DNA from 3 places in the Mesorhizobium sp. M7A.F.Ca.MR.148.00.0.0 genome. Region 1 is predicted to be linked to each of the others. Evidence: riboswitches for the same ligand, from Rfam matches in the RefSeq annotation. Region 1 holds a riboswitch; each other region holds the start of a gene.
The links. A riboswitch is a leader RNA that binds a small molecule or an ion and turns the genes downstream of it on or off. The one in region 1 is predicted to bind cobalamin.
Positions count from the first base shown of each region.

Region 2: it holds a riboswitch for cobalamin, as region 1 does, so the genes downstream of both, EOB49_RS29815 (CbtB-domain containing protein) here and EOB49_RS15690 (ABC transporter ATP-binding protein) in region 1, are expected to answer to the same signal.
Region 3: it holds a riboswitch for cobalamin, as region 1 does, so the genes downstream of both, EOB49_RS21540 (DUF1636 family protein) here and EOB49_RS15690 (ABC transporter ATP-binding protein) in region 1, are expected to answer to the same signal.

Region 1 is NZ_RZTB01000035.1:3,493-19,051, forward strand. Features, by position in the region: gene EOB49_RS15670 (MFS transporter) at 1-482, shown strand, start outside; gene EOB49_RS15675 (D-arabinono-1,4-lactone oxidase) at 493-1,770, shown strand; gene EOB49_RS15680 (alanine racemase) at 1,770-2,909, shown strand; gene EOB49_RS15685 (AraC family transcriptional regulator) at 2,914-3,747, opposite strand; cobalamin riboswitch at 4,003-4,210, shown strand; gene EOB49_RS15690 (ABC transporter ATP-binding protein) at 4,372-5,160, shown strand; gene EOB49_RS15695 (ABC transporter substrate-binding protein) at 5,210-6,157, shown strand; gene EOB49_RS15700 (iron ABC transporter permease) at 6,293-7,279, shown strand; gene EOB49_RS15705 (metal ABC transporter permease) at 7,310-8,161, opposite strand; gene EOB49_RS15710 (metal ABC transporter permease) at 8,158-9,018, opposite strand; gene EOB49_RS15715 (manganese/iron ABC transporter ATP-binding protein) at 9,015-9,875, opposite strand; gene EOB49_RS15720 (metal ABC transporter substrate-binding protein) at 9,962-10,831, opposite strand; gene EOB49_RS15725 (Fur family transcriptional regulator) at 11,054-11,482, shown strand; partial or broken gene EOB49_RS15730 (phosphatidate cytidylyltransferase) at 11,545-11,842, opposite strand; partial or broken gene EOB49_RS15735 (2-aminobenzoate-CoA ligase) at 12,116-12,300, shown strand; partial or broken gene EOB49_RS15740 (tryptophan 2,3-dioxygenase family protein) at 12,302-12,447, shown strand; gene EOB49_RS15745 (ABC transporter substrate-binding protein) at 12,490-13,626, shown strand; gene EOB49_RS15750 (branched-chain amino acid ABC transporter permease) at 13,764-14,684, shown strand; gene EOB49_RS15755 (branched-chain amino acid ABC transporter permease) at 14,693-15,559, shown strand, end outside.
Region 2 is NZ_RZTB01000141.1:342-5,671, forward strand. Features, by position in the region: gene EOB49_RS29800 (isoprenylcysteine carboxylmethyltransferase family protein) at 1-285, opposite strand, end outside; gene EOB49_RS29805 (DUF1624 domain-containing protein) at 282-1,280, opposite strand; gene EOB49_RS29810 (MFS transporter) at 1,503-2,702, shown strand; cobalamin riboswitch at 2,768-2,964, shown strand; gene EOB49_RS29815 (CbtB-domain containing protein) at 3,000-3,179, shown strand; gene EOB49_RS29820 (CbtA family protein) at 3,195-3,986, shown strand; gene cobU (bifunctional adenosylcobinamide kinase/adenosylcobinamide-phosphate guanylyltransferase) at 3,979-4,494, shown strand; gene cobO (cob(I)yrinic acid a,c-diamide adenosyltransferase) at 4,496-5,110, shown strand; partial or broken gene EOB49_RS38100 (cobalamin biosynthesis protein) at 5,151-5,330, opposite strand, start outside.
Region 3 is NZ_RZTB01000065.1:101-5,430, forward strand. Features, by position in the region: partial or broken gene EOB49_RS21530 (cobaltochelatase subunit CobN) at 1-569, opposite strand, end outside; gene cobW (cobalamin biosynthesis protein CobW) at 588-1,640, opposite strand; gene EOB49_RS21540 (DUF1636 family protein) at 1,643-2,071, opposite strand; cobalamin riboswitch at 2,110-2,314, opposite strand; gene EOB49_RS21545 (winged helix-turn-helix domain-containing protein) at 2,344-3,543, opposite strand; gene EOB49_RS21550 (NADH-quinone oxidoreductase subunit A) at 3,874-4,239, shown strand; gene EOB49_RS21555 (NADH-quinone oxidoreductase subunit B) at 4,230-4,811, shown strand; gene EOB49_RS21560 (NADH-quinone oxidoreductase subunit C) at 4,816-5,330, shown strand, end outside.

The sequences.
Region 1 (15,559 bases):
TGGAACCGCTTGGCGCACAGTATGGCATCGATGGCCGCACAGTCGGCCTGATCGTCTCGGCCAGCCTCGCCGTGCAGGTCCTGGGTGCTATGACGGCCACCGTGTTCGAGGCGCGCATCGATTATCGCCTTGCCATCGCGGCGATCGGCGTCGTCGCGCTTGTCAGCTCCCTGGTTCTCGCCAGGAGCCCTGGCCTGACGACGTTCTGGGTCGCTGCCTTGGCCATGGGCTTTATCCTGCTGTTCATCGTGCCCTACCAGATCCGTCTGGCGATCACCGCCGACGAGACGCGCACCGCCGTGCTGCTGGTGCCGGCAGCCCAGCTGTTCGGCCTGGCGATCGGGCCGATCGCGGCGTCGCTGCTCATCGATGGCAAGGATTTCCGGCCAGTTCCGGAATTCGCCGCCGCCAGCGCGGTGGCCAGCGTGGTGCTGCTCGGTCTCTTCGTCCTTGTGTCGCGGCGTCGCCGCGCCGTTGCCTGAGCGGGAGCCCATGTCGAACACTTGGAGCAACTGGTCGGGCTTTGTAAGCGCCGAGCCCAAGCTGATCGCCAGCCCCGGCGATGCCGGTGAACTCGGTGATCTCGTCCGGACCGCGCCTGGCCCGGTGCGCGTCGCCGGTGCCGGTCATTCCTTCACGCCGCTGGTGAAATCGCAGGGCACGATCCTGTCCCTGGAGAGGCTGGAAGGGCTGGTCTCGCACGACGCCGAAACACATCGGGCGCGGGTGCGGGCAGGGACCCGGCTCGGCCCGCTGATGCACATCCTGCAAGGCATTGGCCAGGGCCTGCCCAATATGGGCGACATTGACCGCCAGGCGATCGGCGGCGCGCTGGGTACCGCCACGCATGGCTCGGGACCGACGCTCGGCGCCTATCACACGCAGTTGGAGACGGTGCAGATCGTCGACGGGCTTGGCAAGGTCCGCGACTTCAAGCGGGCAGGGGATCAGGACATGATCCATGCCATCGGTGTCGCGCTCGGCGCTTTCGGCGTGCTCACCGAAGTGACGCTGAACAACATCGCGACCTACCGGTTGCGCCGCCGCAAATATGTGCTGCCGATCACTGAGATGCTGCGCGATTTCGAGGCGATGATGGCCGCGCATCGCTCGGCCGAATTCTACTACATTCCGTTCTCCGGCTATGCGCAGTTCATCGCCAGCGATTTCAGCGACGCCGCACCCACCGCACGGCCGCCGGAAGAGGACGAGGCGGGTTTGAGGACGCTGCGTCGGCTGCGCACCTCACTTGCCTGGCTGCCATCGCTGCGTGGCCGCCTGATCCGTTCGGCGGCCGCCAGATTTCCCGCCGAGGACTACGTGCAGGACTGGCTCAACGTCTATGCCAGCGACCGGCAGACCAAGTTCAACGAGATGGAATATCATTTGCCGTTCGAGGAGGGGCCGAAGGCGCTGGCCGAGATCATCGAGCTGACCGAGAAGCGCTTTCCCGAGGTCTATTTCCCGATGGAGGTGCGCTCGGTCGCGCCGGACCAGTTCTGGCTTTCGCCATTCTACAACAGGCTGACCTGCTCCATCGCCATCCACCATGATGCAGCGAACGATCCGTTGCCGTTCATGCGGGCGGCGGAGCCGATCTTCCGCAGATATGGCGGCAGGCCGCATTGGGGCAAGATGCACACCCTGAAAGCGGCGGATCTGAAAAAGCTCTATCCGCGCTGGGACGACGCCATGGCGGTGCGCCGCGACGTCGATCCGCAAAACCGATTCGTCTCGCCCTATATGGCCGGCTTGTTCGGCATCGAATGATGACCACCTATTTTTCCACCCTCTCGGATGCGCTGAAGGAAGCCGGCATCTTCCAGCCCTGCCTGCTGCTCGATCGCGACCGGCTGGACAGCAACATTGCCCTGGTGAAGGGGAGAGTGGATCCCGGCCTGGCCGTGCGGCTGGTCGACAAATCGCTCGCGTGCATGCCGCTGCTTGCGTATATCGCCAAGGCGCTTGGCAGTGAGCGCTTCATGACCTTCCACCCGCCGATCAGCGAGGCAGTGCTGAAGGCGTTCCCGGATGCCGATCTGCTCTACGGCAAGCCGATGCCGATCGGCGCGGCAAGGGCGGCGCTGGTGAAAGCCGATACCGACTGGTCGCGCGTCTGCTGGCTGGTCGACAGCGAGGAGAGACTGGCGGAATATGGCGCCCTCGCTGGCGAACTCGGCATCGGCCTGCGCATCGTTTTCGAGATCGATGTCGGGCTGCATCGCGGCGGGTTCGCCAATCCTGACGCCTTGTCGAAGGCGTTGAGCGCGTTGCCGGCCCGGCTGCATTGCGAAGGCGTCATGGCCTACGAGGCGCATGCGCCGCTCATTCCCGGCCTTTTCGGCGGACCGGCAAAGGCATTGGCAAAGGCGTCGGCGCAGGCCGCGGCGTTCGTCGCCTGTCTCGGCGCCGACCAGCGCCGCATCCTGAACATCGGTGGCAGCAAGACCGCGCTGCTCCATCATGGCGGCGCGGCCAATGAGGTGTCGATGGGCTCGGCCTTTGTGCTGCCCAGCGACTTCGATACGCCAGGCCTCGACGGCTTCCAGTCGGCGGCCTTCATCGCCACGCCGATCCTGAAAATGGTCGAGCCGATGCTGCCCGGCCCGCCGGCCGTCACCCGCCTGCTGCAGGCGCTCGGCCGGTTCCCGCGCAAGGGTTGCTACCTCTATGGCGGCAAGTGGATGGCCGAGCCGGTCTTCCCAGAAGGCATGAAGGCGAACGGGCTGCTCGGCCTGTCCTCCAACCAGCAATTCATGGGCTTGCCCGCCGACGCGACCGCAAAGCCCGGCGACTACGCGTTTCTAAGGCCGACGCAGAGCGAAGCCGTGCTGCAGCAGTTCGGGTCGATCGCGGTGTTTTCCGGCGGCCGGATCGCCGATCGCTGGCCGGCGTTGCCGATGGCCTGACCGACTACGCCTTCACCGGTATCCAGATCTCCAGCCCGCCCTTGCCGCTGCGCGGGTCGAATTCGGGGCCGTAGCGTTCGAATTCCGGCGCGTCCGCGATCTCATGCCCGGAGGCCGGCAGCCATTTGTTCCAGATCGTGTTGACCGTCCGGCGGATGGTCGAGATGTGTTCGCGGTGGGCAAAGACCGCATATTTCTGCGCCGGCACCCGCACCCGGTAGAAGTCCCTGGGCAGGTCGGAGAAGTCAGACACTTCGACGCCGGCGATGTAGTCGAAATTGCCGGCATCGTCGCCGTTGACGCAGACGCCATAGGCGACGTCGCCGGTCTCGCCCGGAATGTTGCCGATATAGGGGCCGAAGCGCTGCCACTGCATCGGGATGGCGGCGCTGGTCTCGCAGCTGTAGCGTTCGCCGAGGCCGGCGATCAGGAACGGCCGGCTGGTCTCGAAACGCGGCGGTTCGAGATTGGTGAGGAGGGACTGGTCCATCAGGATCGGCTCCACGAGGTCGAGCTTGTCGAGTGTGCCCTGCGCGCGCACCAGTTCCGGCGTGGTGCCGAACTGATCGCGGAAGGCACGGGTGAACGCCTCATGCGAGTTGTAGCCGGCGTCGAGCGCGACGGCGAGGATGTCGGGCGCCCCGCCCGCCAGCTTGCGCGCCGCCTCGGTCAGCCGGCGTGAGCGCATGTAGCCCATCACCGACCGGCCGGTGGCGGCGCCGAAGGCGCGCGTCACATGAAAACGCGACACGCCGCTGCTTTGCGCGACATCATCAAGCGAGATCGCCTCCGGCAGATGGCTTTCGACGAACCACAGCGCTTTCTCGGTCGGGTCCATTTTCTCCTCGCATTGGCCAGATCATCCTGCCGTTTCCTGGCGCAGCCAGTTTGATCGAAATTGCGCATCCCGTGCAATCTGCGCCGATGCCGGTCGCCATCCTGCCAACCGCCCCATGAGCTTTCGCTTGACAGCGACCCGCGTCATCTCTTAGGTATGTTATATTATTACATGAAGAGAGCATGCGATGCCTGTTTCCCTTAGCTGGCCCACCACTCCGTCCGAGAAATCCATTGCGAAGCGATCGGCGCAAATCTACGCTGAAGCGGTGATGGTCCCCGAGTCGAAAGGCGAGGGGTGAAAAGGGAACACGGTGAGGCCTGCTCAGGTCGAGACCGTGGCTGCCCCCGCAACTGTAAGCGGCGAGCAAAATCCGTGAATGCCACTGGCCGGCAAGGCTGGGAAGGCTGGATGGCGCAACGACCCGTGAGCCAGGAGACCTGCCATCACTGAGTTGACCGGACGGGGTGTGCCGGGAGGAAACGCGAATCCCGGTCTTGTCGGCCGGTTCGCCAGCTTCCTTCCGTCGCCAGTTTTGGAAAGTGACGGAAAGTTGGACGGCTCCATCCATCGCATCGTCGTATATACGCTTTGCCGTCCCGGCAAGCCGGCGGGCAGCAGCCGATGACCGTAGCGCTTCTCGAAGCCCGTGACCTCTGCGTCACGGCGAACGGGCGGGATCTGGTTCAGGCGGTCAGCTTCTCGGTGGCCGCCGGCGATCGCCTTGCCATCATCGGTCCCAACGGCGCCGGCAAGACGACGCTGCTGCGCATGCTGTCGGGCATGCTGCGTCCGAGCTCCGGCGAGGTGAAGCTCGGCGGGCGCCGCCTGGACAGGATTTCAGCCGCCGAACGGGCGCTGCACATTGCCGTGGTCGGCCAGACCGACCAGCCCGATCCGCGGCTGGCGGTGATCGACTATGTCGAGCTTGGCCGGGTTCCGCACGCCGGGCTGCGGCGCAGGAGCGAGGAGCGCGAGATCGTCGTCGATGCACTGCGCCGGACCGGCCTGCTGCCGCTATTTGGCCGCACCATCGGCTCGCTGTCGGGCGGCGAGCGCCAGCGCGCCCAACTTGCGCGCGCCATCGCCCAGCAGCCAAAAATCCTGTTCCTCGACGAGCCGACCAACCATCTCGACCCGCGCGCCCGCGGCGAACTGCTCGACCTCGTGGCAGGCTTCGAGATGACGGTGATCGCGGTGCTGCACGATCTGGCGCTGGTGGCACCGTTCGCCACCAGGGTGGCGGTGATGAACCATGCCCGTCTGCAAGCGCTCGCCGCACCGCGCGAAGCCCTGACCCAAAAGCTGATCCGCGAGATTTTCGGCATCGATGTGCTGCGTCTGCGCCATCCGACCGAAGATCGCGAACTGACGGTGTTCGATGTGCCGAACCGTGCCGCGCCGCCGACGTGATTGAAGCCATTTCGTAGTCGACCCAATCCCATCCACAAGGAGCAAACCCGTGAAACGCCTGGCCCTTTCGCTTGTCCTCTCGCTGCTGGCCTCGACAGCCCTGGCCTTCCCGGTCACGGTCGACAGCTGCGGCAAGCCGCTGACCTTCGATGCGCCGCCGAAGCGCGCCGTCATCCAGGATCTCAACATGGCCGAGATGGCTTTCGCGCTGAAACTGCAGCCGTCGATCGTCGGCCTGACCGGCATCACCGGATGGTACAAGGTGGGTCCCGAATTCAAGGCCGAGCAGGGTTCGATCCCGGAACTGGCGCCGAAATATCCGACGCTCGAAAACCTCGTCGCGGTCGAGCCGGATTTCTTCTTCGCCGGCTGGTATTATGGCATGAAGCCGGGCGGCGAGGTGACACCCGATACGCTTGCCCCGCACGGCATCAAGACGCTGGAGCTGACGGAAAGCTGCGTCCATCTCGACAAGAGCCGTTCAGCCGCCTCGATGGACCTGCTCTATGGCGACGTCGAAAAGCTGGGCAAGATCTTCGGCAAGGAGGCCGAGGCGGAGAAGCTTGTTGCCGGCTGGAAGACGCGGCTCGCCGACATCACCGCCAAGGTCGGCAACGGCAAGGCAACGCGAGTGTTTCTCTATGATTCCGGCGAGGACAAGCCCTTCACCGCAGGCAAGTTCGCCATCCCCAGCGCCATGATATCAGCCGCCGGCGGCGACAACATCATGGCCGACATGGACACCAGCTGGGGCAACACGGACTGGGAAACGGTGGCGTCGCGCAATCCGCAATTCCTCATCCTGCTCGATTACCAGGATGGCGGCGGCTACAAGAAGCTGCTCGATTTCCTGAAGGTCCATCCGGCCATGAAAGAGACGGACGCGGTCAAGAACGAGCGCTTCGTCGCCCTGCGCTATGCCGAACTGACACCCGGACCCGCCAATATCGAAGCGATCGACAAAATCGCCAAGGCCATGCATCCGGAAGCGTTTTGATGCCTGTCGCCCAAAAGTGCGCAGCGGTTTTGGGGCAACGACATGCATGAGCAAAAGATCCTGGAAGTGCGTCGCACGCGTCCTGACAGACACGACGCATTTCCAGGTTTGCGCCATCCGGCATTCGCACTGGCCATGCTGGTGGGAGCGGCGGCGATCGCTGCTCTCGCATTGCTGTCGATCGCCTATGGCTCGACGCTGATCCCGCTGACCGACGTTGTTGCAGCACTTGGCCGCGCAATCGGCTTCAGTGGGCACGACGTGTCCGGGCCGGTCGGCAAGATCGTCGTCGATCTGCGGCTGCCGCGCACGGTCCTGGCCATCTGCGTCGGGGCCGGTCTCGGCGTCGTCGGTGCGCTGCTGCAGACGGTGACCCGCAACGACCTTGCCGACCCGTTCCTGTTCGGCCTGTCGTCGGGCGCCGCCGCGGGTGCGGTTTCCGTCATCACCGTCTTCGGAGACAGTTTCGGCATCTGGACATTGCCGGTCGCGGCCTTCACCGGCGGCATATTGGCTGCCGGTGTCGTCCTGCTGCTGGTTGCGCGGGTGAGGGGGCAAGGCCCGGAGCGGCTGATCCTTGCCGGCCTTGCCGTGTCCTTCATGTTCACCGCCTTGACCAATTATCTTGTCTTTGCCGGCGACCAGCGCGCCGCGCACTCCGTGCTGTTCTGGACCATGGGTGGGCTCGGCCTGGCGCGCTGGGACAATATCTGGCTCGGCGCCTTGGGTGCGGGCACTATCCTGGCTTACGCGCTGTGGAACCACCGCCGGCTCGATGCTTTCCTGGCCGGCGAAAACGCCGCCGAAAGCCTGGGCGTGCCGGTGGCGCGGATGCGAAGGATGACCTTTCTCGTCGCCGCCTTCTCGACGGCGATCCTGGTCTCGGTCGCCGGCGTCATCGGCTTCGTCGGGCTGATGATCCCGCATCTGTCGCGGCCGCTGGCGGGCCCCTTGCACCTGCGCCTGGTTGCCAGCTGCGCCGTGTTCGGCGCGGTGCTGTTGCTGGCCAGCGACCTTCTGGCTCGAACGCTGCTGCCGCCGCAGGAACTGCCGATCGGCATCATCACCAGCTCGGTCGGCGCGTTCTTCGTCGTCACCATGCTGATCCGCAACCGGCTTTGAGTGCGGCCTCGGCCGGGGCCAGCGCCGCTATTACTCTCCCGAAATGCCCAGTTGCACCTGTTGCTTTGGGCGCTTCGACTGGAACAGGGCAAGCAAAAAAACGCCGGCCTGAACCACGACGATCGTCGGGCCCGTGGCTGCGTCGATGTGATAGCTGAGGATCGTTCCCACGACGCTCGACCCGATGGCGGCCGCGGCAGCAATGGCGAGCATACGCTCAAAGCTCTTCGTCAAAAGAAAACCGATCGCTCCCGGCGCGATCAGCATGGCGATGACAAGGATGATCCCGACAGCCTTCAGCGAGGCCACGATGGTCAACGCGAGCAGCGTCAACAGCCCGAAATGCAGCAGATTGACGGGCAGGCCGATCGCGCGCGCATGGGCCGGATCGAAACAATAGAGCAGCAGATCCTTGCGTTTTGCCAGAACGATGAGGATCGCCGGCACGACGATGATCGCCGCCTCGATCACGTCGCGCCACTGGACGCCGAGCATGTTGCCGAACAGGATATGATTGAGATGCTGGTCGGTCTCGACCTTGACGAACAGAACCAGGCCAAACGCGAACATGCCTGAGAAGACGATGCCCATGACTGCGTCCTCCTTGATCCGGCTGTGCTGCTTGAGGTAGCCCGTCGCCAGCGCGCAGCCAAGCCCTGCCACGAATGCGCCGAAGGCAAGCGGGATCCCGGCGATATAGGCGAGCACAATACCCGGAAGCACGGCATGCGAAACGGCGTCGCCCATCAGCGACCAGCCCTTCAGGACGAGATAGCAGGACAACACCGCGCAGATGGCGCCGACCAGAATGGCGACGGTGAGACCGCGACGCATGAACTCATGGCTGAGCGGTTCGGCGATCCAGGACCAGATTGTCATCATGACGCGACCTGGGATGCGGCACGTGCCGCCCGGCGCGCGGCGAGACGGCCATGTTTGGGTGCGAAGACGAAGGCAGTCAGAAAGACCACGGTCTGCAGCACCACGATCAGTCCGCCAGTCGCGCCATCGAGAAAGAAGCTGAGATAGGCGCCGACCGCGCTCGTCGCCGCGCCGATCGCCATCGCGAGCAGGATCATGACGCCGAACCGATCGGTAAGCAGATAGGCGGTGGCACCAGGCGTTACCACCATCGCGATCACGAGGATCGCGCCGACGGTCTGGAGCGCGGCGACGATGCAGGCGCTGAGCAGCACGAAGAACAGGACCCGCAACCGCCACGGATTCAGGCCGACGCCGCGCGCATGGTTCTCATCGAAGAACACCAGCATCATATCCTTCCATCGAAGCCCCAATACAGCCAGCGAAACCGCTGCGATGAGGATGACCTGGGTTACATCCTCGTCGGAGATTGCGAGGATGTTGCCGAGTACGATGGACTGGATGTTTACGGAGGTCGGACTGATCGACGCAATCAGCAGTCCGCCAGCGAACAGCGTTGTAAAGACAAGGCCGATCACGGCGTCCTCGCGAAGTTGCGTCACGCGCCGCACCAAGGTGATGCCGAGTGCGGCGATGAGGCCGGAGGCGAATGCGCCGGCGGCATAGGGAAGGGCCAGCATGTAGGCGGCCGCAACGCCCGGCACCACCGAGTGGGCAAGCGCGTCGCCCATCAGGGCCCAGCCCTTGAGTATGAGATAGCAGGACAGGAACGCGCAGACCATGCCGACCAGGGCGCTGACCCAGATGGCCTTGGCCATGTAGTTGTAGGTGAAGGGTTCCAGCAGGATGTCAATCACGGGGCTGGCGATCCGCTGTCGGGCTTCATCATCTTCTCTTGATCGCGCTCGCCGTAAAGCACCAGAGGGCGCTCGTCATCGGTCAGCACGGTCAGGTGGCGAGCGTCGGGGTCGTCGTGAAGATCGGCGCCGCCGAGGCGTAGATGCCTCAGCACGCCGCCAAAAGCTTTCGCAAGATTGGCTTGCGTAAACGTTGTCTCTGTCGGTCCGAAGGCCAGCACCGTCTTGTTGAAGATGACGACATGGTCGCAGAAATTGACGATGCTGCCGAGATTGTGCGTCGACACCAACATCAGCTTGCCGTCGTCGCGCATCGACCGAAGGAGATCGATGATCGCTGCTTCGGTCTGCACGTCGACGCCGGTGAACGGCTCGTCGAGCAGGATGATTTCGCCGCCCTGCGCCAGAGCGCGCGCCAGGAACACACGCTTCTTCTGGCCGCCGCTCAGTTCGCCGATCTGGCGCTTGCGAAAATCGGTCATGCCGACCCGTTCCAGCGCCGCGTCGACCGCCATGCGATCGGCTCTGCCTGGGATACGCAGAAAATTCATGTGGCCATAGCGGCCCATCATGACGACATCTTCCACCAGCACCGGAAAGTTCCAGTCGACATCCTCGCTCTGCGGCACATACGCTACCAGGCCGCGCTTCAGCGCTGCGTGGACCGGCAATCCGGCGATAAGCACTGTTCCGGTCGACGGCGTCAGGAAGCCCATCAGCGCCTTGAACAGCGTCGATTTGCCGGAGCCGTTGACGCCGACCAGCGCGCATATGGTGGAGGCGCCGAGTCTGAAAGAGGCGGAGTGTACGGCCGTGACCCCGCTTGAATAGCTGACGGTGACGTCGTCCACGTCGATGGAGGCAACGACCCGGCCGCTACCGGTCGATGTTCGATCAGGGCTGCCCTGGACGCTGTCCGGAGCGAGCGCGGTGCGAACCCCGGTCACCCGCCGAACCCCTGGACGATAGTCTCGACGGTGGTTTCGAGAAGCTTCAGATAGGTCGGAACCGGGCCGTCTTCCTCGCTCAGCGAATCGACGTAGAGAACGCCTCCATAGGTGGCTCCGGTTTCTCGCGCGACTTGCTTGGCCGCCTTGTCCGAAATGGTGCTTTCGCTGAACACCACCGGAATCTTGTTCTCGCGCACCAGGTCGATGAGCTTGCGCGCCTGTTGCGGAGTGCCTTGCTGGTCGGCGTTGATCGGCCACAGATAGGCTTCGCGCAGATCGAAGTCGCGTGCCAGGTAGCTGAAAGCGCCTTCGCTTGTAACCAGCCAGCGTTGGTCCGTGGGGATCGCCGACAGGCGCTTGCGCATGGGCTCGTCGATTGCCTTGATCTTTTCCGAATAGGCGGCGGCATTGGCGGCATAGACCTGGGCGTTTGCCGGATCCGCCTTGGACAGCGCCTTGCGGATGTTCTCGACGTAGATGAGGGCGTTCTTCGGCGACATCCACGCATGCGGATTGGGCTTGCCTTCGTAGGGCCCCTCCTTGATCCCCATCGGCTCGACACCGTCCGTGACGACGGCGCTCGGCACGTTCTTCACGTTGTCGAAGAATTTCTCGAACCAGCGTTCGAGGTTCATGCCGTTCCAGAGCACGAGGTCGGCCGATTGCGCCTTCACCACGTCGAGCGGCGTCGGCTGATAGTCGTGGATTTCGGCGCCGGGCTTGGTCACCGACTCTACGATTGCCGCGGTCCCGGCTACGTTTTGCGCGATATCCTGGATGATCGTGAACGTCGTCACGACGCGCAGAACCTTCCCTGCCGCAGGCTGGGTCTCCTGTGCCATGACCGGAACGAGGCTCGCCATCGTCGCAAAACCGATGGCCACAAGGCCGCCAAGCGCCCGCAGCATCGTCCTGCGGGTTGGGGAAGCAGAAACAGTCATCGGATGCCTTTCGACTGGAGTTGATCGTCGCCCATGCGCCGCTCACGTCATGCTAATGCGTTTGATTTGCATCTAATATTGCAGTTGCAACTGATTTGCAAGTAGCTAATTGCAGTCGCGTGGCAACGCGGCTAAGTATGGCGGATGAAAGCGGATAACGACCTTTTCGAGCGATTCCGGAGCAATTTGAAAGCCGCCGGTGTCCGGATGACCGAACAACGCAAGGTAATCTTGCGGCTGCTGGCGGATGCGCACGACCATCCGGACGCGAACGAATTGTATTCTCGTGCCCACCAGATCGACGGCAGCATTTCCTTGTCGACCGTCTACCGGACGTTGCGGCTCCTGGAGGAGAAAGGCGCCATCCAGCGTCATGCCTTCGACGAGGGCCGCGCCCGGTTCGAAAACGCGGACCGTGAACATCACGACCATCTCATCGACCTCGACACCGGTCAGGTGATCGAGTTCCGTTCCGACAAAATCGAGAAACTGCAGGCCGAGATAGCGTCGGAGCTTGGCTTCGAAATCGTCCGCCATAAGCTGGAACTGTATGTCAGGAAACGCGCCAAATAGCGTGGTTCTGGTCGTCACTATGCTGATCCGGGTCTGATCGCGGCGGGCAAGAGGCCGCCGGCTCAGACCGTCCAGAAATAGCGCACAATGTGAAAGAAGACAGGCGCGGCGAAGACCAGGCTTGTCGGTGCGGTCCATCATGCCGCCATGGCCTTCGATCAGATGGCCCCAGTCCTTGACGCCCTGGTCGCGCTTGATGGCCGAGGCGACCAACTCGCCAAGAAATCCCATCGAGTAGGCGACGAAGGCCACGGCCGCCGCCTGCAGCGGCGAGAAGGGCGTGCCGATCAGGCCTTCCCAGGTTTTCGACGGCGAGACGTTCGGCGAAAAACGGTGTTTTCCAAAGAGCTTGCCGAAGATGCCGAACATGCCGCATTTGTGCACCAACGCTCGGGCAGGGCTAAAAACTTTAGGCTTGAAATAAATTTGGTCTGGTGCAATTCTCAATCGTCAGTCGAGAGCGTGGGAGGTCTCGCTGTGCCAAATGCCGGTCGCATATCGATCGCGCCGGGTGCTGCCGCATATGCCGGATGACCAGCCCGGCGTCGGCGCAAAGCTCCCCGCAAGTTGCGTATTCAAACACACGCACGGCGATAAGACCGTGGCAACGAGCATCTAGGGGACAGCCGCAGAATGCTTGGACCGTCAGCGCATATCGACACGTTCACGCGCGACAACCTTACGCCCGAGGAACAGTGGCCGAACTTCCTGCTCTATGGCTTCGACTACCCCGAATACCTTAATGCCGGTGTCGAACTGACCGACGTCTGGTCGAAAAGGGTCTGGGTGACCACACCGCGCCGATCGGCAATGGCCGGGCGCTGGCGCTTCAATCATGTCACCACAGTCGAACGCATCATCGGCATGAAACGCAGCACCGGCGGCACGTCGGGCGCTTCGTGTCTGAAGAGATGCTGGAGGTTGAACTGTTCACTGAACTCTGGAAAGTTCGCACCCGGCTCTAAAGCTATTTTATCTATATTGAAAACACTGGGAAGGAGAGAAAAATGAAGAATATCCTGGCATCCAGCATGTTCGCTTTGTCGCTGGCCACATCTGGCCTTGCCTATGCCGAACCCGTCAAGATCGGCGTCATCACCACGCTTTCGGGCGGCGGTGCGGGTCTCGGGGTCGACATGCGCGATGCCTTTACGCTGGCGATGAAACAGTCCGGCAACAAGGATGTCGAGCTGGTCATCGAAGACGATGCCCAGAAGCCCGAGATCGCGGTGCAGCTCGCCGAAAAGATGATCCAGAGCGACAAGGTCGACCTGCTCACCGGCATCATCTGGTCGAACCTGGCGATGGCGGTGGTGCCCAACGCGGTGGCGCAGGACGTCATCTATCTGTCGCCCAATGCCGGCCCGTCGGCGCTTGCCGGCGCTAAGTGCAACAAGAACTATTTCAACGTCGCCTACCAGAACGACAATTTCCATGAGGCGATGGGTCAGTACGCCAACAAGGACTACAAGAAGACCTTCATCCTCGCGCCCAACTACCCGGCTGGCAAGGATTCGCTGACCGGCTTCAAGCGCTACTACAAGGGCGAGCTGGCAGGCGAGGCCTACACCCAGATCGGCCAGGCCGACTACGCCGCCGAGATCGCCCAGATCCGCGATTCCGGTGCCGACTCGGTGTTCTTCTTCCTGCCTGGCGGCATGGGCATTTCCTTCATGAAGCAGTACGCCCAGTCGGGCGTGAACATCCCGGTTATGGGTCCTGGCTTCTCCTTCGACCAGGACATTTTGCCCGCGGTTGGCGACGCAGCCCTTGGCGTCAAGAACTCGGCGAGCTGGTCCAGGGACCTCGACAACGAAGCCAACAAGCAGTTCGTCGAGGCCTTCAAGGCCGAATACAATCGCCTGCCCTCAATCTACGCCGCCCAGAGCTGGGATACGGCGAACCTGATCCTGTCTGCGCTGTCCAAGGCCAGTGTTAAGGACAAGGACGCGTTCCGCGCGGCCCTCAAGGCAGCCGATTTCAAGTCGGTGCGCGGCGAGTTCACCTTCAACACCAACAATCATCCGGTCCAGAACATCTACGTCCGTGAGGTGGTAAAGGAAGGCGATGTCTTGACCAACAAGATCATCGCCACCGCCTTCGAACACCACAAGGATGCCTATGCCGACCAGTGCAAGATGTAGCCCAAGGCTGCATCCGCTTTGCTAAAGTGCCGGCCTCGTCATCGACGGGGCCGGGGCCGCGGCGAGGCCGCACCGCCGTATCTTGCAGCGGCTTGCTTCGGCATTCCCCGCCTTGAACCACAGCCCGGATCGTTCATTTGTCCATCGCCCTTCTGATCGAACAACTTCTCAACGGGCTGCAGCTCGGAGTGATGCTGTTCCTCATGGCCGCCGGCCTGACGCTGATCTTCGGAGTCATGGGCCTGATCAACCTCGCCCATGGCTCGCTCTACATGGTCGGCGCCTTTGCCTGTGCCACGGTCGCCGCCGCCACTGGTTCGTTCTGGATCGGTCTGGTGGCGAGCCTGATCGCTGCGGCAGCCGCCGGTGCGGTCATGGAGATCGTTGTCATCCGCAGGCTTTATGAGCGCGACCATCTTGACCAGGTGCTGGCGACGTTTGCGCTGATCCTGATCTTTTCGGAAGGCACGCGCTGGCTGTCTGGCTCGTTTCCGCTTTATCTCGACATCCCACCGCTGCTGCAAGGCGCGGTGCCCCTGCCCGGCGGTGGCCAGTACCAGCTCTACCGCCTCGCCATTATCGGCGTCGGCATCGCCGTTGCTGTGGGGCTCTATCTGCTGATCTCACGCACCCGTCTCGGCATGCGCATCCGCGCCGGCGAATCCGACCGCGAGATGATCGCAGCCCTCGGCGTCGACATCCGCACGCTCTACACTGTTGTCTTCGCGCTAGGTGCTGCCCTTGCCGGCCTTGCCGGCGCGCTGGTCGGTGCGCTGCAATCGGTGCAGGTCGGCATGGGCGAGCCAGCACTCATCCTCGCCTTCGTGGTCATCGTCATCGGCGGCATCGGCTCGATCAAGGGTGCGCTGTTCGGTGCCATCCTCGTCGGCCTCGTCGACACGATGGGCCGCTTCCTCCTGCCCAAGGCGCTGGCGTTGATGATGCCGACGGCACAGGCCGGGCTGATCGGTGCCTCACTCGCCTCCATGCTGATCTACATCGTCATGGCCCTGATCCTCGCTTTCAGGCCAAGCGGCCTGTTTGCGGCGCAGTCGTAAGGGCCGCCATGAGCCGCGAAACCATCGTCAATATACTGCTGGCACTTCTGCTGCTAGCGATCCCGTTCAGTGCGTCTGCCATGGGCGAGCAATTCTACGTCACGCTTGCCACGCGCATTACGATCCTTGCGCTCGCTGCTGTCGGGCTCAACATCGCGCTTGGTCTTGGCGGGCTGGTATCCTTTGGCCACGCCGCCTTCTTCGGCCTTGGCGGCTATGCCGCCGGCATCCTGGCGACCCATGCCTTCAACGCCGAACCGCTGTTGTTTGGCCTGCAAGGCACGACCTCGATGCCGGTCATCTGGTCGGTGGCGATCCTGGTTTGCGGCCTTGTCGCCTTGCCGATCGGCGCGATCAGCCTGCGCACGACGGGCGTCTATTTCATCATGATCACGCTCGCTTTCGCGCAGATGATCTACTACTTCGCCATCTCCTGGCCGGCCTATGGCGGCGAGGACGGGCTGTCGATCTATGTCCGCAATGGCTTTCCCGGTATGAACACGGCGCAGTCCCTGACCTATTTCCTGATCTGCTATGTCGTGCTGATGGCAGCACTTGGCCTGTTCTGGCTGCTGCGCGGATCGCGCTTCGGTGCCGCATTGCAGGCGGCACGGCAGAACGCGACCAGGCTGTCCGCCGTCGGCATCGCACCCTTCAACATCAGGCTCGTTGCCTTCGCCATCTCTGCCATGGTCACAGGCCTCGCCGGCGCGCTGTTTGCCGATCTCAACCGCTTCGTCAGCCCCTCGATGCTGTCCTGGCACATGTCGGGCGAGCTGATCGTGCTCATCATCCTTGGCGGCAAGGGTCGGCTGTTCGGTCCGGTTGCGGGCGCGATGCTTTACGTGCTGTTCGAATTCGCGCTTGGCGGCTTC
Region 2 (5,330 bases), on a different contig from region 1:
CGGATTGCGGGTGATGCCGAAGGGACCCGTGGTGACCAGGTGATCGGGCACAGCGTTCGGGTTCAGCGTGGTCTCGGCGCGGACCATGGTGCGGATCGCGGTGACCCAGAGCGCGGCGACGGCAAACAGCGCCACCCAGCCGGTGGCGAAAAGAATATCGCCCAGGAGGTCACCGATCCAGGGCAGGGGATAGAGCAGGCCCAGCGCGATGCTGATGGCGATGGCGGCGGTGTAGATCAGCGGCGGCCACGGTATGAGCCCCGGCTTCGGCTGGTTCTCGGTCATTTGACCCCTTCCTCCATCAACTTGCTGTCGGTCTTGGCGGTACACATGCCGGCGAGATCGGACAGATGCGTCTTCCATTCCGCAGTCTGATCGTTGTTGTAGAGCCGATCAAGCGTTGCCTCGCCCTCGAGCGTATCGAGCATGCAGACACAGTAGCTCGTACAGAACTCGGTGTCGCGCGACTGCTCGCAGGACAGCTGGCAGGTTTTGAGGAAATTTACCTGCGGGGTTTCGACCTGTGCCGGCATGATCTGCGAGAACAGCCACATGCAGCCGATCAGCAATGGCTGGTGGATCAGGTAGAACGCCAGGCTGTGCCGGCCGATAAAGACCAGCGGGTTGGCCCAGCGACCGGGCGCCAATTCGGCAAGCCGGGCAAGTACGCCTGAACCGGCGGCGAGTTTCGTCATCGCGATGCCCGCAAGCACGGCGCCGAACCATGGAAACAACGGAACGTAGTCGTTGGAGCGCGGATTGTTCGCCGACAGGCCTACCCACCACAGCCATGGGTGATCGAACGCCTCGAGGCGCAGATAGACAGGCGCCGTGATGACGAGCCCGGCGACGACCAGCGTCAACAAAGCCGGCAGGCGCAGGAAGGCGAGGCCGAGCAGGCTGGCCAGCGCGATCTCATGCAAGATGCCGAAGAAGATGAATCCATCCGGCGTGGCGATACGGGTGACGACCGATATCGCGATCGCGGCTCCCGCGACCATGGCGAATCGCTTCCAGAAGCCGTTCCAGCGGATTTGTCGGCCATGGGCGAGGTACAGGCTGACGCCGACCAGGAACAGGAAGGTCGAGGCGATGCCGCGCGCGTAGATCTTCCACCAGCCGAAGGCGGTCAGGCCGGGATCGGTGTAGCCGAAGAACTCCAGATCCCAGGTGAAATGGTAGCTCGCCATGGCGATCAGCGCGATGCCGCGCACGATGTCGATAGCGACGATGCGCTTTGGTCGATCCGGAACGGGTGCGGTCGGCGTTTGGATGCTCATGGTCTCGCATTCTGATTCAGCCCCGCTGGAGGACTATCACGGTTGCCCGGCACAAAAGAAGACCGGCAACTCTGCCGACAACCCGGGCCAGCCGCGGCATTGGGCCAGTGCAGGGAAGCCTTTGGCCGGCTTCGCTTTTGCCGGATGCGCGTCGGTTTCCTCTTATTGGCGCTGGGATCGCCACCTCAGATTTGACCCGGTGAATCTGCTTCGGGGAAAGCAATGTCCACCCATGTGCGCCATCCGATCTGGCTGCCGGCTCTCAAGGCCGCGGACGCGCGCACCTTCGCGTCGCTCTATGCGGTCGAATCCTTCGCCCGCGCCACGGTGTCGAGCGTCATCCCGATCCAGGCCTACGAGATCCTGCACAACGAGCAGATCGTGTCGATGCTTTACACAGTCGTGGCGATGCTCGGCCTGTCGGTGACATTGTTCATGCCGATGCTGATCCGCCGTTTTGCCCGCCGCTGGGTCTACACGGCGGGCGCCTGCCTGCTGGCCGTCGGCTCGCTGTTCTTCGTTACCGACACGCTTGCCGGGCAACTGGCCGGCATGCTGTGCCGGGTGATGGGCGCCAGCGCGCTGTCGATCACGCTCAATCTCTACATCATGGACCACATCCGCAAGACCGACTTCATGCAGGCCGAATCGCTGCGCATGGCGTGGTCGATGCTGGCCTGGACCGGTGGGCCGACGCTCGGCATCTTCCTCTACACGCGCTTCGGCATCTATGCTGCGCATGGTGCGGTCGCGGTGTTCGCGTTTGCCCTGCTGGCGCTGTTCTGGACCTACCGCCTCGGCGACAACCAGTCTATCCGTCCGGGCAAGACGCGCCCCGTCAATCCGCTCGCCAATATCGGCCGCTTCGTGCCGCAGCCCAGGCTCAGGCTGGCTTGGCTGATCGCCTTCGGCCGCTCCTGCTTCTGGACGACGTTCTTCGTCTATGGGCCGTTGTTCATGGTCATCACAGGTGAGGGCAAGCTGGCCGGCGGCCTGCTGGTTTCGGCCGGCAACGCGCTGTTGTTCATGGCGATTTTCTGGGGCAAGGCAGGAAAGCGCTTTGGTGGCCGCGGGACCATGACATTCGCCTATTTCGCCATGTCGGCCGCGCTTTTGGCGGCGGGCTTCGTCGGCGAAACCGTGCCGCTGCTTACCGGCGCCTTCCTGCTTGGCGGTGCCTTCTTCACCATTGCGCTCGACGCCCTCGGCTCGACCGCCTTCATGCGCTCGGTGCGCTCCTATGAAAGATCTCAGATGGCAGCGGTCTACCGCACCTATCTCGACTTTTCCGAGTTGACGCCGCCGCTGGTCTATTCGGTGGCGCTGGCCTTCTTCGGCCTGGGCTCGGTGTTCGTCACGCTCGGTCTGCTGGCGGCGGTCTGCGGCTTTGTGACGTGGCGCTATCTGCCGAAATCACTTTGACCTTCATGGCGCATTCGCAATGGTCACCGGCGGAATTTGGTTTGCCGGAAGCGAGGATTCTGCCTATAGTCACCGGTGTCGCCGGTTCCATTTTGGAGCCAAGAGGGAATGCGGTGAGGGCGAATTTCGCCCAATGCCGTGGCTGCCCCCGCAACTGTGTGCGGTAGTCCTCTCCATAAACCACTGAAGATTTTTCTTCGGGAAGGTGGGGAAGGACGCTGATCCGTGAGCCAGGAGACCTGCCGGCGACAGGAAACTGACTTCGATGCCCTCGGGTGGAGGGCGAAAGGACAAGACATGACTACCGCTTCCGTCTCCCTCGGCACCTCCGTCTCCTCGCAGTCGCGCCTCATGCAGCTCGCGCTTGCCGCGTTGCTCGGCATTTTCGTGATGGGCTTTGTCGGCTTCTCGCATATCGATGCGGTCCACAATGCGGCTCACGACTATCGCCATTCGATGGCGTTTCCCTGCCACTGACGAGGGGCTGACATCATGAACCTGTTTCGCAACGTCGTGTTCATCGCGGCGATCGCAGGGCTCGTGGCCGGCGTCGTCCTCGCCTGCCTGCAAGCCTACGCCACCGTGCCGCTGATCCTGAAGGCGGAAGTCTACGAACAGGCGGGCGGCGGGCATCACCATGACCATGTCGCTCCGGCCGTAACGGATAGCAATGCCATGAGCACAACTGCTCTGGCGGGAGATGCCATGAGCTCTGCTGCCCCGGCGGCGGAAGCCACTCCGGCAGACGAAGGCTGGGCGCCGGCAGATGGTTTCGAGCGTTTCGCCTTCAGCGTGCTTGCCAACATTGTCACCGGCATCGGCTTCGCCTTGATCCTGGTCGCGGTCTCCGAATTCGCCGGCGGCATCGGTGGCTGGCGCCAGGGCGTGTTCTGGGGCCTGGCCGGCTTCGCCGTGTTCACGCTGGCGCCTGGCCTCGGCCTGCCGCCGGAACTGCCGGCCATGCCGGCCGCCGATCTCACCCAGCGCCAGATCTGGTGGTGGGCAACGGTGGCGGCGACCGCTGCCGGTCTCGGCCTGATCGCGTTCCGCAAGTCGCTGCCGCTGGCGATCCTTGCCCTCCTTTTGATCGTCGCGCCGCATATTGTCGGTGCGCCGCAGCCCGGCAGTTACGAGACGGCGATTCCGGAAGGGCTGCATCACCAGTTCGTGGTGGCGGTGACCGTGACCAATCTGGTGTTCTGGCTGGTGCTCGGCGCGGTCGTCGGTGTGGTGCGTGGCCGCTTCACCGGCACCGCGACCAGCCTGCGCGACAGCTTTGCCTGATCGCAAGACACTGACCTTCCTCATCGGCGGTGCGCGCTCCGGCAAGAGCGCGCACGCCGAAATTTTGGCGACCGCCTTGCCGCCTCCCTGGATCTATGTCGCCACGGCGCAAGCCTATGATGACGAGATGCATGAACGCATCGCGTTGCACCGATCGCGGCGCGGCGAAGGCTGGACGACCATCGACGCACCGCTCGATCTCGCCGGTACGCTTGCCGCCTTGCCGGAGGATCGGCCGGTGCTTGTCGACTGCCTGACGCTGTGGCTGACCAACCACATGCTGGCTGAACACGATTTCGAGCTGGAATGCCGGCGATTGACGGAGGTGCTGTCGCGGCCGCGCGGGCCCTGGTTCGTGGTGTCCAATGAGGTCGGACAAGGCATCGTGCCGGACAATGCACTGGCGCGCCGGTTTCGCGATGCCGCCGGCCGGCTCAACCAGCAGGTCGCCGCCGTTGCCGACATGGTGCTGCTGATGGTGGCGGGGCTGCCGCTCAAGGTGAAATGACATGACCGACATCGACAATAGGGACGAAGAACGCCACCGCGCCAAGATGGCCAAGCGCAAGGCTGTGCAGGATGCCGAGGTGGCGAGCAAGACGGTCGAGAAGGGCTTGCTCATCGTCAACACCGGACCGGGCAAGGGAAAGACCACGGCTGCCTTCGGCCTGGCGCTGCGGATGCTCGGCTACGGCAAGCGCGTCGGCGTTGTCCAGTTCATCAAGGGCAAGTGGCACACCGGCGAGAAGGACGCCTTCGCCGCCTTCGGCGACCGCGTCGTCTGGCACGCGATGGGCGAGGGGTTCACCTGGGAAACGCAGGACCTGAAGCGCGACATCGCCGCCGCCGAAGCCGCCTGGGCCAAGGTGCTCGAACTGATGGCCGATCCGTCGATCAGCCTGCTGGTGCTCGACGAACTGAACATTGCGCTGCGCTACGATTATCTCGACCTCGACAGAGTGGTTGTGGCGTTGAAGGCGCGGCGTGAGGGCCTGCATGTCGTGGTCACCGGCCGCAACGCCAAGCCGGCGCTGGTTGAGGCCGCCGACCTCGTCACCGAAATGGGCGTGACCAAGCACCATTTTTCCGCAGGCGTGAAAGCGCAGCAGGGGATCGAGTTCTGAGCGTTTCTTACCCTCCCCACAAGGGGGAGGGTGAAGTAGATCACGCCACGATGACCATGACCGCGACCAACCCAAACAGCGCGATCAGCAGATAGTCGGCGACGCGATAGAGTTTCAGCGCCTGCCTGATGTCGACGCTGTCGGCCTCGCGCCGCCCACCTTCGCCCATGAAGACGTCGTCCACGAGCACGCCGCCGTAGCTGCGCGGCCCGGCGAGCGC
Region 3 (5,330 bases), on a different contig from region 1:
GGGAGGGGGACGACGCCGCGGCCGGGTTCGTAGTAGCCAGCTTTGGGCACGGCGACCGGTTCGACGAAAGGCGCATCCGACCCCGCCAGCCGTGCCAGCCTCCGCACCAGCGCGCTCATATTCGCCGGGCCGCCCTCGCGGAAATAGTCGAGCAGGTCGTCGAGTTCCTCGCGCGGCAGCGTAGAGGCTTCGATCAGGCGCAAATCCTCGTCGCGGCATTCGCCGGGCAGCAGCGCCAGTTTTATGCCGCGTTCGCGGGCGGTCGAGGCGAGCTGGTCGCAGCCGTAGCGCCACCAGTCGTAGCCGCCGAGGATGCGCACGAGGATGATCTTGGCGTGGCGGGCGACGCTGTCGACCCAGAGGTCGACGGACATCGGATGGCGCAGGTCACGCAGTGCGGCCAGCCGCATCGAGGGCAGGCGGCCGGCATCGGCCTTCCAAGCTGCCGCCAGTCCGGCGAGGTCGCTGTCGGTGAAGGACAGCGCCACGATATCCGCCGGCGTCTGCCGCAGATCGACCGGCTCGGCGAGGTCGTCGAGCGAGGCGGATGTCGTGGTGAGGATGTGCATCGCGACCCGTGTCCGAAATCAGCCGGCGAGTATACGCTCGATCGCCGGGCGGTTCAGCCCCTTCAGGCCGATGACGACGAGGCGCGAACGGCGGTCGTCCTGCGCGGTCCAGGCGCGGTCATAGTAATGATTGACGCGCGGCCCGACGGCCTGCAGCAAGAGCCGCATCGGCTTGCCGCCGACTTCGACGAAGCCTTTTACGCGCAGCACGTTCTCTTCTTCTGCGACGGTGGCGACGCGCTTTGCCAGCTCGTCCGGATTGGCGATCGAGGCAATGTCGACGATGAAGGTGTCGAAGTCGTCATGCTCGTGGTCGAACGCGCCGTCATGATGGGATTTGCGGTTTTCGATGTCGTCCTCGACGGCGAGACCGAGCCCGAGCAGCACCGAGGGATCGACCTTGCCATGCGACGCCGGCACGATCTTCACGGCGCGGGCGGAGTGTTCGTTGATGATGGCGTTGGCGCGGGCGGTGCCGGCGGCGTCCATCAGGTCGCTTTTCGACAGGATGATCAGGTCGGCGCAGGCGATCTGATCCTCGAACAGTTCTTCCACCGGGTCGTCGTGGTCGAGCGTCTCGTCCCCGGCGCGCTGCGCCTGAAGTGCGTCCATGTCGTTGGCGACGCGGCCTTCGGCCAATGCCGGCCCGTCGACCACGGCGATGACGCCGTCGACTGTGACGCGGCTCTTCACGCTCGGCCATTGAAAGGCCTGGACCAGCGGCTTGGGCAGCGCCAGGCCCGAAGTCTCGATCAGGATATGGTCGACCCTCGGCGTCAGCGACAGGATCTTGTCAAGCGCCGGGACGAAATCATCGGCGACGGTGCAGCAGATGCAGCCATTGGCCAGTTCGACGATGTTTTCCTCCGGGCAGGTGTCGATGCCGCAGCCCTTCAGGATCTCGCCGTCGATGCCGATGTCGCCAAACTCGTTGACGATTATGGCAATGCGCTTGCCGCCGGCGTTTTCCAGGAGATGGCGGACCAGCGTCGTCTTGCCGGCGCCGAGGAAGCCGGTGACGACGGTGCAGGGAACGCGGGAGAGGTTCGCAGACGAATCTGGGGCAGTCATGGTCAGTCCTTCAGCATGTCGAGGGGAGGAATGCGGGCAACGAGGCCGCGCTTCAGGCTATCGGGACGGCCACGCCAGGGAATGAGGCCGTCGGTCGAGGTGGCGAAAAGCTTGGCGCCCGTGACGAGGTCGGCCCCGCTGGTCTCGGTCAGGTCGCCAAAGACATAGCTCCAGCAGCCGTCGCGCAGGATGGCGGCGCTGAGGCGCCGCTTGCAATTGCCAAGGCATTCGACGCTGCGGATGCGGATGTCGTCGCTGGATGCGGCGCGGCGCGTATCCTCCGCCAGCAATTCGCCGGCGCGGGGATGAGCGTCGGAGCCGGTCTCATCGCGGCAAGAGGCGCAGACGATGATGGTGACGCCGGCCAAGGCATCATCATGGCCGGACGAAATATCCGCTGTGCCAGCCGAAAAACTGCTGTCGTGGTCCAAAGATCGGGCTCCTTGCCCGGAAACCCGCCGGGCGATCGGATTCTAAAGTCGCAGACGGCAGGTCTCCTGGCTCGCGGGTCATCGCCTTGGGTAGCCGCCTTCCCGGGAACTCCCAGTGGCTTTCGGCCTTGGCTCTTCGCTTACAGTTGCGGGGACAGCCGCGGATTTGGGATTTTGCCCCGCACCGCATTCCCTCTTAGCTCTTGCCGTTGCGGGCAAGAGACCATCTGAACCGGATTTAGGCTTTTGCGAGCGGCGGTGTCAACGCGAGCTTACGACATGGCGATGTCGGCCAGCGCCGGACCCAAATCGCCGGCCGGGGTCACTTCCATGCGTTCGAGCCCGAGCCAGCCCTGCATCTGCTTCAATTCCTCGAACAGTTCTGCAGCGGTTTCAGGTGGCGCCTTGGGCTCGGCGTAGGCCGCATGGACCCGCAGCACGCTGGCCGGACGATCTGCCTTGAGGTCGACGCGTGCCACGATCCTGTCGCCGAGCAGGAACGGCAGGACATAATAGCCGTATTGCCGCTTGTCGGCCGGCGTGTAGATCTCGATGCGGTAATGGAAATCGAACAGCCGCTCGGTGCGCGATCGTTCGAAGACAACCGGATCGAAGGGCGCCAGCAGGGCGCGGGCCCCGATTTTGCGCGGCAGGCGGGCGTCCCGGTGAAGATAGGCCGGCTTGTCCCAGCCTTCGACACGCACCGGCAGCAACTCGCCGGTTTCAACCAGTTCCTCCAGCCGGCCTTTCATGTCGGCCGGCGACAGGCGGAAATAATCGCGCAAATCGCCTGAAGTCGCCACGCCGTGGGCGCGGGCGGAAATGCGCAGCAATTCGCGGTGCGCGTCCTCAGGCGTCGGCACTGGGAGGTCGAGGATCGCCTGCGGCAGCACGCGCTCGGGCAGATCATAGAAGCGCTCGAACCCGCGACGATGCGCCGTGGTGATGCGGCCTGCCCAGAACAGCCATTCGAATGCGTGCTTGGCATGGCTCCAGCCCCACCAGCCACCCGAGCCTTTCTGGCCTTCGAGCGCGGAAGCGGCAATCGGGCCGCGCTCGGCGACCTGGCGGTAAATCTCTTCGATATAGGCGGCGTGCTCGCGGCCCCATTTGGCGAGGCCCAGATACATTTCGTCGCCGCGCTCGGCGCGCTGCATGCGCCAGCGCATCAGCGGGTAGGTCTCGACCGGCAGGAAGGACGCCTCGTGCGCCCAGTATTCGAAAACCGTGCGCTTACGCGTCACGGCCGCGTTGTCGAGCAGCGAGAACGGGTAGGGACCAAGGCGCGAATAGAGCGGCATATAATGAGCGCGCACCACCGCGCTGACGGAATCGATCTGCAGCAGGCCGGTGCGGGAGAGGGTGCGGGCAAAATGCCGGCGGTCGGGCGTGCCGGTCGGGCGGGGATCGAGAAACCCCTGGGCGGCAAGCGCGATGCGACGGGCCGTGGGGAGCGAGATCTTTTCCTTCATGCAGGCATCACTTTGAAGTGTTTGACCGAGGGTCGAATGGCTGATTCCAACCCATGCTAGCAGGGTTTTGGCTGCATCCATGTCAGGAGAGAAAAGTGGAGTAAAACGCGAAGGAAATCAAACAGGAGCAGATCGGACCAGTTTGCCGCGATATGCCGTCCAGCTCGGTGTTTTGAACAAGGTTTGACTTGCTTCGCTGGAAGTGCTGCGCTAACCCTCGCCGCGTTGCAGCATAGGCCCTTAAAACGGTTCAGCGGTTAAACTGTCACGCTTCCGCATTAGGGTCCGGTGCTGTAATCAAACTGGATTGGCGCCAACGGAAAGCCGAGCATGAACGCACTCTTGAGCTCATACCTGCCCATCGTCCTGTTCATAGGCGTGGCGCTGGTTGTCGGCCTTGCGCTGCTGGCCGCGCCCTTCCTGGTGGCCTACCGCAATCCCGATCCCGAAAAGCTTTCCGCCTATGAGTGCGGTTTCAACTCGTTCGACGACGCCCGCATGAAGTTCGACATCCGTTTCTACCTGGTGTCGATCCTGTTCATCATCTTCGACCTGGAAGTGGCCTTCCTGTTTCCGTGGGCGGTGTCGTTTTCGAAGATCGGCATGCTCGGTTTCTGGTCGATGATGGTGTTTCTGGCGGTGCTGACCATCGGCTTTGCCTATGAATGGAAAAAAGGAGCGCTGGAATGGGATTGAACGACAGTTCAGGCACCCTCGTCGCGCCGAAGCCCAAGGGTATTATCGATCCCAACACCGGCAGGCCGGTGGGGGAGGACGATCCCTTCTTCCTCGAGATCAACAACGAGTTGGCCGACAAGGGCTTTCTGGTCACTTCGACCGAGGCGCTCATCACTTGGGCGCGCAGCGGGTCGCTGATGTTCATGACGTTCGGCCTCGCTTGCTGCGCGGTCGAGATGATCCACACCTCGATGCCGCGCTATGATTCGGAGCGGTTCGGCGTCGCGCCGCGCGCGTCCCCGCGCCAGTCCGACATCATGATCGTCGCCGGCACGCTGACCAACAAGATGGCGCCGGCGCTGCGCAAGGTCTACGACCAGATGCCGGAACCGCGCTACGTCATCTCGATGGGCTCCTGCGCCAATGGCGGCGGCTATTACCACTACTCCTATTCGGTGGTGCGCGGCTGCGACCGCATCGTGCCCGTCGATATCTATGTGCCCGGCTGCCCGCCGAGCGCCGAAGCGCTGCTCTACGGCATTCTTCTCTTGCAGAAGAAGATCCGCCGCACCGGCACGATCGAACGGTAAATCCATGACCGCATCCCTGAGCGAACTGTCGAACTATCTCGGCGAGAAGCTGATCGGCCGCGTGAACGAGGCTGATATCGCCTATGGCGAACTCACCATCCGCGTCGAGCCGCGCGATCTGGTCGAGGTCATGACCTTCCTGCGCGACGATGCGCGCTGCCAGTTCATCTCGATCATCGACGTCTGCGGCGCCGACTATCCGTCGCGGGCCAAGCGCTTCGACGTCGTCTACCATCTCCTGTCGCCGAAGCAGAATGTGCGCATCCGCATCAAGGTGCAGGCCGACGAGGAAACCATGGTGCCATCGATCACCGGCGTCTTTCCCGGTGCCGACTGGTTCGAGCGCGAGACCTACGATCTCTACGGCGTGCTGTTTTCGGGCCATCCCGATCTGCGCCGCCTGCTGACCGACTATGGTTTCGAAGGCCACCCGCTGCGCAAGGATTTCCCGCTGACCGGCTTCGTCGAGGTGCGTTACGACGACGAAGCCAAGCGCGTTATCTACGAGCCGGTCGAGCT